DNA from 3 places in the Lysinibacillus sp. CTST325 genome. Region 2 is predicted to be linked to each of the others. Evidence: riboswitches for the same ligand, from Rfam matches in the RefSeq annotation. Region 2 holds a riboswitch; each other region holds the start of a gene.
What was found. Region 2 has a riboswitch for cobalamin ahead of metE (5-methyltetrahydropteroyltriglutamate--homocysteine S-methyltransferase). Riboswitches for the same ligand answer to the same signal wherever they lie in the genome.

Region 1: another riboswitch for cobalamin. It lies ahead of ACYQ73_RS23325 (energy-coupling factor ABC transporter permease); the one in region 2 lies ahead of metE (5-methyltetrahydropteroyltriglutamate--homocysteine S-methyltransferase).
Region 3: another riboswitch for cobalamin. It lies ahead of cobT (nicotinate-nucleotide--dimethylbenzimidazole phosphoribosyltransferase); the one in region 2 lies ahead of metE (5-methyltetrahydropteroyltriglutamate--homocysteine S-methyltransferase).

What each region holds. Positions count from the first base shown of each region.
Region 1 is NZ_BAAFHO010000015.1:35,675-39,945, forward strand. It holds gene ACYQ73_RS23310 (energy-coupling factor ABC transporter ATP-binding protein) at 1-515, opposite strand, end outside; gene cbiQ (cobalt ECF transporter T component CbiQ) at 515-1,285, opposite strand; gene ACYQ73_RS23320 (energy-coupling factor ABC transporter substrate-binding protein) at 1,291-1,563, opposite strand; gene ACYQ73_RS23325 (energy-coupling factor ABC transporter permease) at 1,565-2,311, opposite strand; cobalamin riboswitch at 2,455-2,640, opposite strand; cobalamin riboswitch at 2,869-3,050, shown strand; gene ACYQ73_RS23330 ((2Fe-2S) ferredoxin domain-containing protein) at 3,189-3,560, shown strand; gene cobJ (precorrin-3B C(17)-methyltransferase) at 3,565-4,271, shown strand, end outside.
Region 2 is NZ_BAAFHO010000005.1:155,636-159,906, reverse strand. It holds gene ACYQ73_RS14135 (VOC family protein) at 1-166, opposite strand, end outside; gene ACYQ73_RS14130 (DUF5367 domain-containing protein) at 227-580, opposite strand; gene ACYQ73_RS14125 (TetR/AcrR family transcriptional regulator) at 643-1,215, opposite strand; cobalamin riboswitch at 1,430-1,608, shown strand; gene metE (5-methyltetrahydropteroyltriglutamate--homocysteine S-methyltransferase) at 1,795-4,089, shown strand.
Region 3 is NZ_BAAFHO010000001.1:458,897-463,167, forward strand. It holds gene ACYQ73_RS02375 (trimeric intracellular cation channel family protein) at 55-660, shown strand; gene cobT (nicotinate-nucleotide--dimethylbenzimidazole phosphoribosyltransferase) at 772-1,827, opposite strand; cobalamin riboswitch at 1,942-2,119, opposite strand; gene ACYQ73_RS02385 (ABC transporter permease) at 2,206-2,955, opposite strand; gene ACYQ73_RS02390 (ABC transporter ATP-binding protein) at 2,952-3,881, opposite strand; gene ACYQ73_RS02395 (hypothetical protein) at 3,896-4,271, opposite strand, start outside.

The DNA.
Region 1 (4,271 bases), on a different contig from region 2:
AGTCCAGCTGTCGGTTCATCTAATAATAAAACGGAAGGTTCCATTGCAAGTACTCCTGCCATCGCGACACGTTTTTTTTGTCCAACACTTAAAAAATGGATCGGTTTATCTAGCAATGCTTCGACTTCGGTTTGAGTGACAGCCCACGCAATTTTTTCTTCAATTTTTTCAGTTGTCCAGCCAAGATTCAAAGGACCAAAAGCAATATCTTGTTTAACTGTGCCAGAAAAAAGCTGGTTGTCTGCATCCTGAAAAACAATACCAACCTGTTGGCGTAATTCTTTTAATGCTTTTCTACTATAGTTCAGTTCATTACCACAAAAGGATATAGTTCCAGCAGTAGGCTTCAAAATACCATTTAAATGCTGAAATAACGTTGATTTTCCAGCTCCATTATGACCAAGTAAAGCGATTTTTTTCCCCTTTGGAATTTGAAGTGTAATATCTGTTAAGGCATGAGTTCCATCTGCATAAGCGTAGGATAAATGTGTTAAATCAAAGTATAAATCAGTCATCAGAAAAGACCTCCATAAATGATGAGGAGTATAAAAATAGCAGCAATACCTACCCAATTTTTCGTGTTATAGATAAGATCATCTTGCCAATAGACAGCTTCGCCACCACGCGCTTCCATCGCATTGGTTAGCTCACGACTACGTTGGAACATCTCGACAAATAAAGCTGCAATTAGCATTGATACCGAGCGAAGCCACTGCATAGGGGAGCTGTATCCTAAACGTGCCTGTTGGGCAAGATGAATTTTTTGCATACTATCTAAAAAGATAAAAATAAAACGATACGTTAGCTCTACTAACTCTACAAATAGAGTTGGAAGTCGCCATTGTCGTAGCACGTAACAAATAGATTGGACTGATGTTGTGAGAATTAAAAAATACAAACAGCTAATGCTGCCAAGGACGATGAAAAAAAGCTGTTGCGCTGTCACGAGGCTCGCACTGCCGATAAAAATCGTCCAACTATTAAGTGAAAATGACCAAATATGAGGTGGTAGCGTGCTAGTTGTTGGCGCTATAGAAATTAAAATGGACACTAAACTTGATAGTAAAAAAAATCCAGGTAGCAATAGTAATTTAGCGTAATATTTGGCAGGGATTTTTGCGCTTAAAATGATAAAAGCACTCATCACAATAAATGTAATGAGTGAAATTCGTTCATCTCTCATGATAAGCGACAATATAAGTAGTCCAAGGGATAACGTCATTTTTTCTAGCGGATGAACAGACGCTAATTTATTCAAATAAGCATACTTATCAATGCGTAACATCGCGTTTAACCTTCTTTATGCTTACCGCGCATTAAGCCGATGAAATAGCCAATAAATCCAGCGCCAATAGCAGCTTGTAGTGCGAATAATAAGCTTTCAATTTCACCACTTGGTGGCTCCCATAAGCTTTCAAACCATGGCTCGTAGCTAGCATCTATTTCACCAATAGCTGCCTCCGCTTCGCCATCAGCCCCTTCGAATTCTGCACCTTTTTGAATAAATAGAGGAACGATTGCTAATAACACAACAATGGCTAAAAGCAGTAAGTTTTTTTTCATTTTAGTGAGCCTCCTTTGCTGAGAAAACACGTAAAGCTTTTAATTCACTCACATTGTATTTTTTCAGGAAGTTCATAACGATCACTGTTAAAATTCCTTCACTAACAGCAAGAGGAATTTGTGTTAACGCAAAAATACTAGCAAATTTTGTGAATGAAGCCATAAAGCCTCCGACCTCAGAAGGGAAGGCAAGAGCTAATTGTACAGAAGTGACAACATATGTACCTAAGTCACCAAGCATTGCTGCTAAAAAGACAGCGATGGAAAAGGATAGTCCCATTTTTTGTGAGCCCTTAAATACATAGTACGCGATAATAGGACCCATAATTGCCATGGAAAAAGTATTTGCCCCTAATGTTGTAAGCCCACCATGTGCTAACAGTAATGATTGGAATAATAATACGATTGTCCCGATAACACTCATCGCTAATGGTCCAAAAAGAACTGTTCCAAGCCCAACTCCAGTTGGATGAGAGCAACTCCCTGTTACAGAAGGAATCTTTAAGGCTGATAGCACAAAGGCAAAGGCACCGGATAGCCCTAATATCATTTTTGTTTCCGGATTTTCATCAATGGTTTTACGAATAGAACGTAATCCTAAAATAATAAATGGAATCGATATGACCCACCAAAAAATCGCCCATTCGATTGGCAAAAAGCCCTCCATAATATGCATCGCAAATGCACGATTTGGCACGAATAAAAATGCCAATAAGAAATAACTAAGCTTCCAACCAGAAAATTTCAAAAATCTCTCCTCCTCACATTAAAATTTTTCAAATTAGCGTGCGAAAATAAAAAAACACTTTTCCAGTTGTGGAAAAGTGCATAGCTAAAAAAGCAAATAAAATTCTAATCTGCTAAGCCGCACACCCATCCTCGTAGGTTGAAACGATCACATGTTTTTCGGCAGGTCTCCTGGCTTTAGTTCAACGTTTTATAGGCCTTCCCATCCTTTGGACAGTGACATTCTTTATAAAACTCCCTAATACAGTGGCGGGACCGCGCCGGACTTGAACCGGCTTCCCTTTTAAGCGAATTGCTGAACAATTCGCACCGAAAAAAGATGAAGTTGTGAGATTTCACGACAAAGTGTAACATGAATTTCCATATATATGCTATACTTTTTGTGAAAAAATTTGAAATTGAGTGTCTATGTCGAAAATTTAGATAAATAGAAAATGGATGTCGCATTTTTCTATGGAATTTTAAAAAAATTGTCACAAATTAAGAAAGAAATATTGAAATTTTAAAAAAATAAGCTATGATAGAAACAGTTTTCTATTACATAAAAAAACTATAAATTCATATAAAACGTCCATAAGTGCTTGAATATTCAAGATAATAGGGAAATCGGTGAAAGTCCGATACAGCCCCCGCTACTGTAATAGCTATGAAATCGCGGATGCCACTAGTGAAAACTTGGGAAGGCGCGAAAGTAAAAGGAAGCTTAAGTCAGGAAACCTGCTTATGTGATGATGCATGCAAACTTTTCGGAGGGAGAAGTTGAAGCGAAAACGAGTACCCGTATATATTCGTTTTTATTTGGCTTCTACTAAACCTTTACTCTTCGTCTAGAGTAAAGGTTTTTCTTTTTTTAAAAAGCAAATGAGGGGAGAACGACTATGACAACTTGGAATTTAGAGGGGATGAAAACACATCTTTTTATTTGCAATGGTAGTAGCTGTATGAAAAAAGATGCTGAGGACATTACACAGGCAATTCGTGATGAAATACAGTTACTGGAGCTTGATAAGGAAATACATACGACAAGGACCCGCTGTAATGGCAGGTGTAAGGATGCTTGTGTTGTCATTGCATATCCTCAGGGAAATTGGTACCGAGTGCCGACGCAGGAGCATGCGAGAATACTAGTTCAAGATTTAAATCATGAAGCGTTACATAATGAGCATGTCTTTACATTGCGTGAAGGTTCGTTGCAGCGTACAGCACAAACAACAGCCATTAAAGGCATTGAAAAGGTGAAAGAGGGGTAACAAAATGGCACAAAAAGGTAAGATTTTCGTAGTTGGCTTTGGCCCTGGAGACTTTAAACATATTACGACTCGTGCTGTGGAGGCACTACAACAAAGTCATATGATCATAGGCTATAAAACTTATGTTGAACTGATTCAGGATTTAGTTAGTGCAAAATCAATTATTAGTACTGGTATGACAGAGGAAGTTTCACGTGCACAGGAAGCGGTGCGTCAAGCAGAGGCTGGAAGTATCGTATCGGTCATTTCCAGCGGTGATGCCGGGGTTTATGGAATGGCAGGATTAGTGTATGAGGTATTAATCGAGCTAGGCTGGACAGAAGCAACTGGTATCGAGGTAGAAATTGTTCCAGGTATTTCAGCTATTAATTCATGTGCAAGTTTACTAGGTGCTCCCATTATGCATGACGCCTGTACTATTAGTTTAAGTGACCACTTAACACCTTGGAATTTAATTGCAAAAAGAGTAGAAGCGGCAGCAATGGCGGATTTTGTTATTGCTCTTTATAACCCGAAAAGTGGACGTCGTACGAGACAAATTGTAGAGGCACAACGAATTTTACTGGAATATCGTTCGCCAGATACACCAGTTGGACTTGTGAAAAGCGCATATCGTGACCGTCAGGAAATAACGATGACTACTTTAGCAGAAATGCTTGAACATGATATCGGCATGTTAACAACGGTTATTATCGGGAATTCAACAACGTT
Region 2 (4,271 bases):
CATGTACCTCTCTATTGCCGACCTGTAACCAAAATCCACCTCGTCCTTTCAGCGAATCTGGCTTATCAAGTTCTTTTAGTCCCAATACTTGACAGTAAAAATGTTTCCCTTTTTCTTCTTCACCTTTTGGAATTGTTATTTGAACGTGATGTAAGCCTATAACCATTTTTTCTCCTCCTTTAATTCTTCATCGATACTTACTTCTAGGATAATAATGTAAAATCCTTTAATTTGACGAATGAATAGTATTTTTTCTCACGAATGAAGCCTTTGTAAAACCAGTAAGAAGTATTAGAGAATAGGCCAATAGAAGCCATGAGGCGAAATAACGATCTACATCAGGCGATAAATTCAGAAAAACATTGTCGAAAACTAATAATACGACTGCATCAATGAGCATTCCGGGTAATGCAATACAGATTGCAGCCAGTAATCGCTCTGTACCTTTTATTTTTGTCATAGAATAAATAGGTATTGTCGATATCCAAATGAGCGGAATAACTAAAATGTAAGCACTGATCAAGAGGAAAGGTTCTTCAATGGTAAAAAAGTAATGCCCTATTAATCGAAACGCAGGCACTAGCAAATAGCCAAATTCCAAAACCCCAGCATAAAAAGAATCGCATAGTGTTCCTCCTCTATTTATTTTCCTAGACGATGTAATGTCTGAAGAATTTTTTCTAATTGCTGATAGAATACATCTACATCGAAATCGTCCCGCATCATCACTTGTATGGCCAAGCCATCAATAAGGGCGTTGAAAAAAATACTCCAAGTTTCCATCGACACGCCATCAATGGGTGATGTAACCCATAATTTATCTAAAACGTTGCATAAATGTTCATTTTCAACTGCTAAAATTTGTCCAATTTGCTGTCTAATAGTCGGGTTCGTAAAGCCGTAGACGATTAAAGTTAAAAATAATTTATGATAAAAGGCATCATTTTCATATCGACTTTTTGCAGAGAGAAGTGCAGATTGAATCATTTGTTGATCGGTCGTCAACATCTCATTCCAAGAATTTTCACAGATGTCTTGAACAATTTCGAGAATGATTTGCTCTTTTGATTTGAAATGATAATAAATAGTTCCTTGTGTCACACCAGCTTGCTCAGCAACAGCCTTTAAGGTGAATTTTTCAATCCCTTTTTCCACTAAACTTTGCTTGGCAGCAGTCAATAAATCTGACTTTTCGATATCAGTTGGTTTTGCCATTCAATTACGCCTCCATCGTTATTAGTTAGTTGAATAACTAACTGTAAAATAACAGAATATTCCTCTAGTTACCAGTTTGTTTTAGCAACAGGGGGATCATGCTGCTAGTCTTTGATGATTCCATATGTTCGGGATAACAGCAGTATGAGGAATCAAACAAATCTAAAAATAGATCTACTTTTCAGAAAAATATGTGTTATAGTAAAACATAATTAAATATTGTGTAAGAGTTGGTGCCGAATGAAAGTTTGGCTTAAAAGGGAAGTCGGTGCAAATCCGACGCTGTCCCGCAACTGTAAATCGGAGCAAATCACAATTGTCACTGGGAAACTGGGAAGGCTGTGAGGCGTGTTGATGAGAAGCCAGGAGACCTGCCAATATCTAGTACACACCAAATACCTACGTGGAAATAGGTGGTGAGATTTGACCGTAACGGCCCTGTGCGACAATGAATCATGCGATATTTTGAAAGGATTTCGTATTGTTTATTCATAGCTAATTTTGATATGCAATGACAGCCATTTTCCAAAAAGGAGAGTGGCTTTTTTTATTTTTAATGAAATGATAGGAGAGAATAACATGGCGTATACAAGTACTACAGTTGGTTATCCGTATATCGGAGAAGATCGCGAATGGAAAAAGGCTTTAGAGGCTTTTTGGAAAAATGAGCTTTCAGAGGATGAATTTTTACAGCAATTAAAGGATATTCGCTTAGCTCGAATAGACAAGCAGCTTCGCCTCGGCATAGACATGATAACTGTTGGTGATTTCACACTCTATGACAGAATGTTGGATACGGCAATGATGTTTGGCTTAATTCCAAAGCGCTTTAATTGGCAGGGAGATAAAGTTGATTTACAAACTTACTATGGGGTAGCTCGTGGTAGCCAAAAAGCCGTAGCCAGTGAAATGACGAAATGGTTTAATACAAACTATCATTATATCGTGCCAGAATATGAGGGACAATCTCTGCAATTAACAGAAAATAAAATATTGGCAGATTTTTTGGAGGCTAAGGAAGCGTTTGGTATCACAGCAAAGCCTACATTGATTGGCCCATTTACATTTTGTAAATTAACAAAAGGTTATGACAAGTTATCACAGGTAGCATTTATATTAGCAATACTACCACTTTATACACAGGTTTTAAAGGAGCTTGTAGATGCAGGTGCTAAGTGGATTCAATTAGAGGAGCCTGTTCTTGTCACAACACTAGATGAAGCGGAGATTAAACTTGTTCAAGAAATATATACACAATTAGTTGCATCAGTACCCGAGGCTAAAATTATGCTACAAACATATTTCGAATCATTATCGGCATATGAGTCAATTGTGACACTTCCTGTTCAAGGGATTGGGTTAGACTTTGTGCATGGCTATGGCAAAAATATGGAGGCATTACGTCAATTTGGCTTCCCGCAAGATAAAGTATTAGCGGCCGGTATTATAAATGGACGAGATATTTGGCGCTCCAATCTAGCAGAGGCTAGCTCAACTATTAAAGCTATTGAACAGCTGAGTGGTGCTAAAGAAATATGGATTCAATCTTCATGTAATTTACAGCATGTTCCAATTACAACTGCTCTTGAAACAAAGCTCGATCCAGTTCTAAAAAATGCCCTTTCTTTTGCAGATGAAAAATTAGTTGAAATCTTTGAAGTAACAAAATATTTACAAGGCACAAGAAGTCCTTCAAACCAGAAAATATCTGAAAGTATGAAGGCGATTGAAGCATTGAAAAATCACCCAACTCGTCAAAATAGAGATGTTAAACAAGCGATTCGAACAGTGGCGGCACAAGATTTTGAACGCCATAGTGATTTTAAAACACGTCAAAATATTCAACAACAAGCCTTACAATTACCGCTGTTCCCAACGACAACAATTGGGAGCTTTCCTCAATCAGACGAAGTCAAACGCACACGAAGTGCATGGCGAAAGAAACAACTTTCTGATGGAGATTATGCAGCGTTTGTAGAACAAGAGACAAAGCGTTGGATTACTATTCAAGAGGAATTAGATATCGACGTTTTGGTACATGGTGAATTTGAGCGCACAGATATGGTTGAATATTTCGGGGAAAAACTTACTGGTTTTGCATTTACAGAGAAAGCATGGGTTGTATCTTATGGCTCTCGCTGTGTGAAGCCACCGATTATTTACGGTGACGTTGCATGGGAAGTACCGATGACAGTTAAAGAAACAGCCTATGCCCAAAGCCAAACAAATCGCTATGTAAAGGGAATGCTCACAGGCCCTGTGACAATTTTAAATTGGTCCTTTGTACGAGATGATATTTCACCGAATGATGTATCATATCAGATTGCTTTGGCACTTCGAAAAGAGGTGGAAGCACTAGAAGCTGCAGGTATTTCTATTATTCAGGTTGATGAACCAGCTTTACGAGAGGGCTTGCCACTTTGTGAAGAAAATTGGGGAGCTTACTTAGAATGGACGGTGAATGCTTTTAAACTTGCTACATCTAGTGTGAAGGATGAAACACAAATTCATACACATATGTGCTATTGTGAGTTTAATGATTTTATCGAACCAATTAGTGCACTGGATGCTGATGTTATTTCAATAGAAACATCACGTAGCCATGGCGAGCTGATTTCTTCTCTACAAGTCAACCCATATGAAAAAGGGATTGGGCTAGGCGTTTATGACATTCATAGTCCACGTGTACCAAGTGAAGAAGAGATGCTGACTATTATGCAAGATAGCTTACAAGTCTTATCAAAAAACCAATTTTGGGTGAATCCTGACTGTGGTTTAAAAACAAGGAAGGAAACAGAAACAGTTGCGGCACTGGCTCATATGGTATCTGCTGCAAAAACCCTTCGCCAACAAGTCCAACAATCTATACTTTAAGTAGAAAACTTGACTTCTTTTTTGAGGTCAGGTTTTTCTGTTATTTCAGTTGACAGAAAATTTTATAGCAAAAATGAAGGGACAACTACAGAAGAAGTTTAAGCGACGGCTAGTCTGTTCGAAATGATGCATAGACCAGTCAAATAAACGACTAAATGATAGAAGTATTCGATTATACCATA
Region 3 (4,271 bases), on a different contig from region 2:
AGGTTGTAATCTACAACAACATGAAATGATTTATTCACATAAGGGGTGAAAGGGTTGGCTTGGGAGGTTTTTAGTATCGTCGGAACAATCGCCTTTGCTATTTCCGGGGCAATAATTGCAATGGAGGAAGAATACGATTTATTCGGTGTATATATACTCGGTATCGTAACTGCTTTTGGTGGTGGAGCTATACGAAATCTACTCATTGGTTTACCTGTAACAACATTGTGGGGTCAAGATATGATGTTTCAAATTGCCATTGCAGCCATCACAATTTTTTTCTTATTTCCACATCGACTCATTCAACACTGGCATCGCTGGGGCAATTTCACTGATGCTATTGGATTATCGGCATTTGCGATTCAAGGTGCCCTTTATGCTGTGAAGCTCGACATGCCTATTAGTGCCGTTATTGTAGCTGCTGTCTTAACAGGATCAGGTGGTGGAATTATTCGCGATTTATTAGCTAGACGACAACCTTTAGTCCTCCGTGATGAAATCTATGGTGTTTGGGCAGCAATAGCCGGGCTTATCATCGGACTTCAACTATTTACAGGGGATATCTTTTTATATGTATTATTTGGTGTGATCACAGTACTAAGAATACTTTCATATATGAGGAAATGGCGTTTACCGTTACGGAAGTTGAATCGAGCATAGTTATACTGTTGCATAAAAACAAGCCCAAATATCAGATTTGGGCTTGTTTTGAATTTTAAATTTAATTCCTTATTTATCACAAACTCCGTGCATCCACAGCAGCGACTAAAGTTAATTTTTCAACAGCAACATAGCTTCTTCTAAAGTAGTCATATTTTTCATCATAGAGCAAGCTGCGTCCAAAATAGGAAAGGCTAAAGCTGCACCAGAACCCTCACCTAATCGCATATTCATTTGCAGCATCGGTTCAATTCCGAGCATTTCAGCTGCAATTTTTGCACCTGGTTCTTCAGAGGCATGTGAAGGAATGACATAGTCTTTTACGTTTGGTTCGAGTTCGTATGCAATAAGAGCAGCAATAGTAGAAATAAAGCCATCAATAACAACTGGTTTACGATGTGCGGCGGCAGCAAGTATCACTCCTGCCATAGCGCCTATTTCTAATCCACCGACTTTTGAGAGAATATCTATAGCATCATGACGATTTGGTTTGTTTAATGCAATAGCGTTGTGAATGACCTTTACTTTATGTGCTATTCCCCCTGGTCCAACACCTGCACCGAAGCCTGTCACTTCTTTCGGATGACATTCGCGAAGAACCGATAATATGGCAGCACTCGGTGTTGTATTACCGATACCCATTTCACCTGTCCCGAGTACATTTATCCCTTTTTTAATTTCTTCCGTAGCTACTTCAATTCCTACTTCAATAGATTGAATGGCTTCTTCCCTTGACATAGCAGGACCTTTTGCCATATTGTCCGTGCCATATTTAATCTTTTTTAAGATGACACCAGCATCGTTCGGAATATCCTCTTTTACACCAACGTCCACTGTGACAATTTTAGCATCTGTGATTTTTGCGATAGCACAGACACCAGTTCCGCCTCTAGGAAAATTTAATGTTTGGAAGACCGTCACATTTTGTGGATTCGGTGTCACTCCTTCATCACAGACACCATGATCCGCGGCACAGACAATAATTGCTTTATTATCAATTGCAGGATATAGTTCACCTGTAATACCAGATAGTTGCACAGCTAGAGTTTCCAGCTTTCCCAGACTACTAGGTGGCTTGCAAAGTGCATCTATGCGTTCTCTTGCCTGCCCCATCATTTTGTGGTCGGCACTTTGAATGTTGTGGATCGTTTGTTGTAATAATTGCATGAAAATTTCCCCTTTCTTTTTTGCCCTCGTTACTCGAAGAATGATTTTGAGAAAAAAATAAAAAGCCTGTAGTTTATCCATAACAAATAAACTACAGACTTTTCCATCGTCTATATAATACGAAGCAGATAGGCAGGTCTCCTGGCTCAATTTCAACATTTCATAGAACCTTCCCAGAACGATGCTAGTGGCATTCTCTATGAAACTCCCTTTTTACAGTGGTGGGACCGCTAAAGCTTTTCACTTTATTCCCTATTCTCCCGCAGTGGGCACCTAACGCTTTTATGCAATTACTTTAAATCTACGGCAAAGCGCTCATTGTGTCAACATTTTAAATTTTCAAGCTTCATTGTTATTTAAGTAAATAAATATGCTTAATTATTCATATTTAAAAACTTTAACACAAAATACTAAAGTAATTACTGCTATAGCAGTTAATACTGATAATTCAGTCAGATAAGTGTTGAGATTTTGTGTCTCGAAGATCAGTGTTTTTCTAATAGCTTCAATAATATAATTAAGTGGATTAATATAAACAAATGGCATTAGAAATTTTGGCCACACATCGCTCGGGAAGAAAGTACCACCTAAAAAAATGAAAACTAGATTTGAAAGATTCCCCATAGTTGTGGCATTTTTTGCGTTATTAGCGTAAATTCCGATTATTAAACCGATGGCTAATAAGCTAAGACCACCCATTAATAACAATGGAATTAATAAAAGAGTATAAATTGAATTAAAATTTAATTGAACATTAAAAATGAAAACACTAATGCCCAAAATAATAACTGTTTGTATAGCCATAATGAAAAGCTGTGTACTGAAAATAGATACCATTATTTTTGATGTAGAGATTGGAGTAACTTTAATTTTTTTAAAAATACCCCTTTCCCTATACGAAGCAATCATAACGGGTAAAGCTATAAGACCTATAGCTCCATAAGCCATCCCTAGAATACCAGGGAAAATATAGGACATATATGACATACCCTCTCTTGCAGCGTCTTTCCCTGCTGTACCCATTAAAGCCATCATTAGAATAGGGAACACCGTACTCATAATAACCGCTTGTTTATTTCTTATTTCCATTTTGAAAAATATAGAAGATAAATTAACAAAACTATTCATAATTTCAAAACACTTCCAGTCATATTTAAGAATACATCTTCTAAATTTGCTTTTTGAATATTAATGCTCGTTGTTGTTATTCTTTTTTCATCTTCTAATTTATTTATATAATCTAACGTTTTTCTAATATCCTTCGTGTATAAGTAGAAATAGTCATCTTCTTTTTTAATCTTATCTACTGTCGAACAACTTTCTAAATACTGGACAGAAGAATCTACTATTAAACCTATTTTAATAACCGAGTTTAAATTAGCATTTTTAATAATTTCTTCAGGTTTTCCTACTGTATAAATACTCCCATCGTTTATAAAACATACATTATCACAGAGTGCTTCTACTTCTTCCATATAATGTGTCGTTAGGATTATTGTTGTCCCTTCTTTTCTAATATCCTTAATAATATGCCACAAATCTTTTCTAGAGTTTGGATCTAAACCAGTTGTTGGTTCATCCAAAAACAAGACCTGTGGTTTATTGAGAATACTTAATGCTATACTTATTCTTTGTTTTTGCCCGCCAGAAAGTTTATTAACGTAAGCTCTTTTATGTTCTTGCATATTGACTTTTTTTAATAAGTCTTCAATTTCTTTTTCAGTAATCTCCATATTGTATAATGTGGCGAAAAATTCGAACAATTCATCCACCTTAATATGATCAAAATAGGAGTTTGACTGAAATTGTACACCTATAAGTGGTTTAATTTTATCTCCATCTTTTGTAACATCTAAACCATTGACAGTTATGGTGCCAGTGAATCCATTTTTAACTCCTTGTATACATTCTAATAAAGTTGTTTTTCCAGCTCCGTTTGGTCCTAGTAACCCAAACACTTCATTGTGGTTTATCGTTAAATTAATATTTTTCAATATTTGTTTATTTAAGGTATACGAAAAACTCAAATCTTTTATTGATATTGCTTCATTCAATTAGAACACCTCAATTATGATAGAATGATTCGCTTCATTGTTGCATGATTTAACTTTTCATTTATAAATGCTTGCATGTCTTTAATATCAATATTATCAAGAACTTGAAGCATTTCATCTAATGATAAATGATGCCTTTCAATAACCCGCTCATTACCTAAAAATAATAAAAAATCCTTATCATTTTCTAATATCTTGTAAATTTTATGCTGTAAAAACTTTTTGCTTTTCTCTAAATATTTATTCATAATGTTAATTTCTTTACTGTCTATATTCATCTTTTCATTAATATGTAAGATGAGTGATTCTAAATCTTCTTGTTCAGTAATAAATTGGACTTGCAAAATACTTTCATATTTAAAATGAAAAGGTAAGCACACGATAAAATAC